2 regions of the Streptomyces sp. NBC_01255 genome follow, and region 2 is predicted to be linked to the other one. Evidence: predicted binding sites of a transcription regulator. Region 2 holds the regulator's gene; the other holds the start of a gene.
What was found. Region 2 encodes HspR, which represses chaperone genes until heat shock. Its sites were predicted from a motif close to TTGAGNNNNNNNNNCTCAA; they were not measured.
Positions count from the first base shown of each region.

Region 1 (2,446 bases), 1.7 Mb from region 2:
CCGTCGCCCGAGACGACGAGGTGGTGGCGGTACGTGATGAAGTACTGGAACCCGTCGGCGATCGGGCTGCCGGTGGGCCGGTTCGGGACCCGCGCGTACGCCGGGTCCTCCAGGGCGGCCCGCAGTTCGGCGACCTCGGCGGGCGTCTGCTGCCCGGTCCGCGGCGGCTTCGTGCCGGAGCGGCTGGTCCAGCTGCCGTCGTAGTGGACGACGAGCTGGTTGCGGACCCCGGCGAGACCGCCGTTGACGACCACCTCGACGAGGACCTCACCGGGCTGGGGCTCGTCCCGGGGAGCGGGCGTGGTCGTGGCCGCGCTCGTGGCCGTGGCCGCGGTCGCGCTCGCGCTCGCGTCAGCCGTACGGGTCGGCTCGGCCGTAGGGGAGGCGCTCACCCCCGACGCCGGTCCGCCCGACGCAGGCGGCGTCTCCGGCCCGCAGGCGCTCGCGCCGCCGGCCAGGACCGCCGCCAGCAGCAGGGCCCCGCACCACTTCCCCCGTACGCCTCGGCCTCGCACCATGGATCGAGCATGCCCCGTAGAGGGCGGCCCGCGCAGCCGGACGGTCAGGTTCCCGACCGGACGATCCCGGTGAGGGGCCCGCGGTAGCGCCAGTCGAGGGAGTCGTACAGCGCGAGGCCGTCCGTGGTCGCGGCCAGGACGCCGGTCTCGGCGCCGGCCTGCGCGGCGGCCGCCTCCAGGGTGCGCATGACGTTCGCGCCGAGGCCCCGCCGCCGGTGCGCGGGGTCGGTCTCGATCTGGTCGGCGACGGCGGTGGAGCCGGTCGGGGCGATCTGGCCGCGCGCGGCGAGGGTGCCGTCCGCGGCGAGGACGCGGACCCGGATGACCCCGTCCCGTACCTCGGTCGTCCGCGCGTACCCCTCGGGCGGCGCGGGGCGGGCACCCGCGTCCAGCGGCTTGACCATCATGAAGCCCGGGTCGTCGGGGACCGTCCACCCTTCGGTGATCCACGGCGCCACCTCCTCCGGGGTCGCCATCACCTTGAGCCAGCTGTACGGCTCGGTGAGCCGCTCGCAGAGCGCGCCGACCGAGGCCGCGTCGGGGGCGGGCAGCACGTGGCGTACGACGTGCCGGGGCAGGCCGACGTCGATCCGGTAGCCCCAGGGCTCGGCGACGGCGGGTGGCGTCTCCCGGGAGACGGTCCAGCCGGCCACCCAGGCAGAGGTAATAGCTCCCATATCCATGGAGGTATTACACCGGCAGCTCGCGGCCCCGCGCGAGAGTGATCGCTCAGAGCGAACTGCCGTCGGGGAACATTCCCGGGCTCATGTGCATTGAGTCCGTACAGCTCAACTTGACTGCCGAAGGGGAGATCATGGCTTCTGCGTCCACGGCGTCCGCGCCGCTCACTCTGCCTGTGCTGCCGCTCGACGACGAGGTCGTGCTGCCCGGAATGGTGGTGCCGCTGGACCTGTCCGACAACGACGTACGGGCCGCCGTCGAGGCCGCCCAGGCCGCCGCCCGCCCCGGTGGCGGCAAACCGCGGGTGCTGCTCGTGCCCCGCGTCGACGGGACTTACGCCGGGACCGGTGTCCTCGGCACCGTCGAGCAGGTGGGGCGCCTGTCCGACGGCGACCCCGGTGCGCTGATCCGCGCCCTCGGCCGCGTACGCATCGGCGCCGGTACGACCGGACCCGGCGGCGCCCTGTGGGTCGAGGGCAGCGCCGTCGAGGAGACCCTGCCCGATCCGCTGCCCGGCTCCGTGACCGAGCTGGTCAGGGAGTACAAGGCGCTGGCCACCAGCTGGCTCAAGAAGCGCGGCGCCTGGCAGGTCGTCGACCGCGTCCAGCAGATCGACGGCGTCGGCGCCCTCGCCGACAACGCCGGCTACTCGCCCTTCCTCACCGTCGAGCAGAAGGTCGAGCTCCTGGAGACCGCCGACCCGGTCGCCCGCCTCAGGCTCGCCACCGCCCAGCTCCGCGAGCACCTCGCCGAGCAGGACGTCGCCGAGACCATCGCCAAGGACGTCCAGGAGGGCGTCGACAAGCAGCAGCGCGAGTTCCTCCTCCGCCGCCAGCTCGAAGCCGTCCGCAAGGAGCTCCGCGAGCTCGGCGACGGCACCGACTCGCCGGCCGACGAGTCCGACGACTACCGCGCCCGCGTCGAGGCCGCCGACCTGCCCGAGAAGGTCCGCGAGGCGGCCCTCAAGGAGGTCGACAAGCTGGAGCGGTCCAGCGACCAGTCCCCGGAGGGCTCCTGGATCCGCACCTGGCTCGACACCGTCCTCGAACTGCCCTGGAGCGAAAGGACCGAGGACCAGTACGACATCCAGGGCGCCCAGGCGATCCTCGATGCCGAGCACGCGGGCCTGGAGGACGTGAAGGAGCGCATCACCGAGTACCTCGCCGTGCGAAAGCGGCGGGCCGAGCGCGGCCTCGGCGTCGTCGGCGGCCGCCGCGGCGGAGCCGTCCTCGCCCTCGTCGGCCCAC
Region 1 is NZ_CP108474.1:2,860,641-2,863,086, reverse strand. It holds gene OG357_RS12420 (hypothetical protein) at 1-518, opposite strand, end outside; gene OG357_RS12415 (GNAT family N-acetyltransferase) at 563-1,201, opposite strand; gene lon (endopeptidase La) at 1,333-2,446, shown strand, end outside.
Region 1: lon (endopeptidase La) is a predicted target of HspR. The motif match lies at 1,292-1,310, and genes of this name have one in related genera.

Region 2 (2,446 bases):
CCATCACCGTGCTCGAGGGCATCGACCGCATCAACTCGACCCTCGACCGCGTCGTCGCCAACTGCCGCCACGAACTGCTCACCGTCCAGCCCGGCGGCGGGCGCCCCGCGCAGGCCCTCAGCGAAGCCCTCGACCGCGTCTCGCCCCTGCTCGGCCGCGGCATCAGCATGCGCACGCTCTACCAGCACACGGCCCGCCACACCGAGCTCACCCTGACCTACCTGGAGCACGTCGGCCCCGAGGTCCAGGTGCGCACGCTGGAAGAGATCATCGACCGGCTGATCATCGTCGACCGCGAGGTCGCCTTCGTCCCGGCCCGCAGCGACCGCCAGGTCGCCCTGGAGCTGCGACACCCGGGCCTGGTCGCCTACCTCGGCGGCGTCTTCGACCAGTTCTGGCACCTCGCGGTGCCGATCCGGGAGGAGATCCCGTACGACATCAAGGCCGACGGCATCGGCGGCGTCCAGCGGTCCATCGCGAAGCTCCTCGTCGAGGGGCACGTCGACGAGGCCATCGCCCGGCGCCTCGGCATGAACGTCCGCACCTGCCGCGCCCACATCGCCAAACTCGCCACCGCCCTCGGCAGCGGCAGCCGGGCCCAGCTCGGCTATCTCATCGCCCAGTCCGGCATCCTCGAACGGGACAACTGACCAGCGTGTACGTACAGATCGACCTCGACGGACCCGCGGGGACGCTCCGGGTCTCCGGTCACGGGCTGCCCACCGTGGAGCTCGTACGGGCCCCCGGGACCGACCCCGACGCCCACACCCCCATCGGGACCCGCAAGCGCGCCCTGCTCGCGCTCACCGTCGACGGGGAACCGGCCGTCATCCGGCCCGCGCGCGGGCGGCTCCTGCGGCGCTCCTACCGGGTGGACGTCCGGACCGGCGGCGTCCGCTACCGGCTCGTGCCCTGCGGGTACGTGGACAGCCGCCTCACCCGCGACGGGCGCCGGATCGGCACCTTCACCTCCTCGGGCGACGGCAAGGTCATCGACGAGTGGGACGGCGACCCCACCCCCCACGACCTCGCCCTCGGCACCGCCCTCGCCGCCGCGTTCGGCACCGGCGCCTCCCCCTGGTGGGAGACCCTCGGCGACATCGTGGGCGAGCTGATCCCCTAGGAATCCTTCCGGCACACGCACGAGGCCCCCTCCACCGTGGTGGAGGGGGCCTCGCCGTACATGCCGTGCGGGGCTATTCGCCGCGCTTGGGGCGCCAGACCACCAGCGCGCTCGCCTGCTGCACGTCCTGGTACGGCACCAGGTCGCGCCGGTACGAGGCGTGCACCTGGGCCTCGCGCTGCCGCATCGCCGCCGCCGCGCCGTCGACCGCGGCCGACAGCTCGGCGATCCGGCTCTGCAGCGCCGCGACCTGGTTCTCCAGCTCGATGATGCGCTTGATGCCCGCGAGGTTGATGCCCTCGTCCTGCGACAGCTGCTGCACCTGACGGAGCAGCTCGATGTCACGGGCCGAGTAGCGCCGGCCGCGGCCCGCCGTGCGGTCCGGGGAGACCAGGCCGAGACGGTCGTACTGCCGCAGGGTCTGCGGGTGCAGACCGGAGAGCTGGGCCGCCACCGAGATGACGTACACCGGCGACTCGTCGGTCAGTTCGTACGGATTGCGTCGGCGCCCGTCCACGGGGTCACGCTCCCTTCGCGGCCTGGAACAGCTCCGCCCGGGGGTCCTCGGAGGCCGTGGCCTCGCGGAAGGTCTCCAGGGCCTCACGTGCCTTGTCGTCCAGCTCCTGCGGCACCGCGACCTCCACCGTGACGAGCAGGTCGCCGCGGGTGCCGTCCTTGCGGACCGCGCCCTTGCCACGGGCGCGCATGGTCCGGCCGTTCGGAGTGCCCGCGGGCAGCTTGAGCGTCACCGCGGGGCCGCCGAGCGTCGGCACCTTGATCTCGCCGCCGAGCGCCGCCTCCGTGAAGGAGACCGGCACCGTGACGGTGAGGTTGTCGTCCTTGCGGCCGAAGACCGCGTGGTCGTCGACGTGCACGACGACGTACAGGTCGCCGTTCTGCCCGCCGCGCTCACCCGGGGCACCCTTGCCGCGCAGCCGGATCCGCTGCCCGTCGGCGACACCCGCCGGGATGCGGACCTGCATGGTGCGGGAGGACTTGGCCCGCCCGCTGCCCTTGCAGACCTCGCAGGGGTTCTCGGCGATGAGGCCGCGGCCCTTGCAGTCCACGCACGGGTCGGTGAGCGAGAAGCCGCCGCCGCTGCCGCGCGAGACCTGCCCGGTGCCGACACAGGTCGGGCACACGCGGGGCGTGCCGTTCTTGTCGCCGGTGCCCGAACACGCCGTGCACGGCTGCTGGCTGGACATCCGCAGCGGTACGGTCGCGCCCTCGACGGCCTCGATGAAGCTGAGGGTCACCTCGGACTCGATGTCCTGGCCGCGGCGCGGCTGGGTACGCGTACCCGCCCCCGCCCCGCGGTTGAAC
Region 2 is NZ_CP108474.1:4,593,752-4,596,197, reverse strand. It holds gene OG357_RS20600 (helix-turn-helix transcriptional regulator) at 1-650, shown strand, start outside; gene OG357_RS20595 (hypothetical protein) at 656-1,123, shown strand; gene OG357_RS20590 (heat shock protein transcriptional repressor HspR) at 1,197-1,640, opposite strand; gene dnaJ (molecular chaperone DnaJ) at 1,645-2,446, opposite strand, start outside.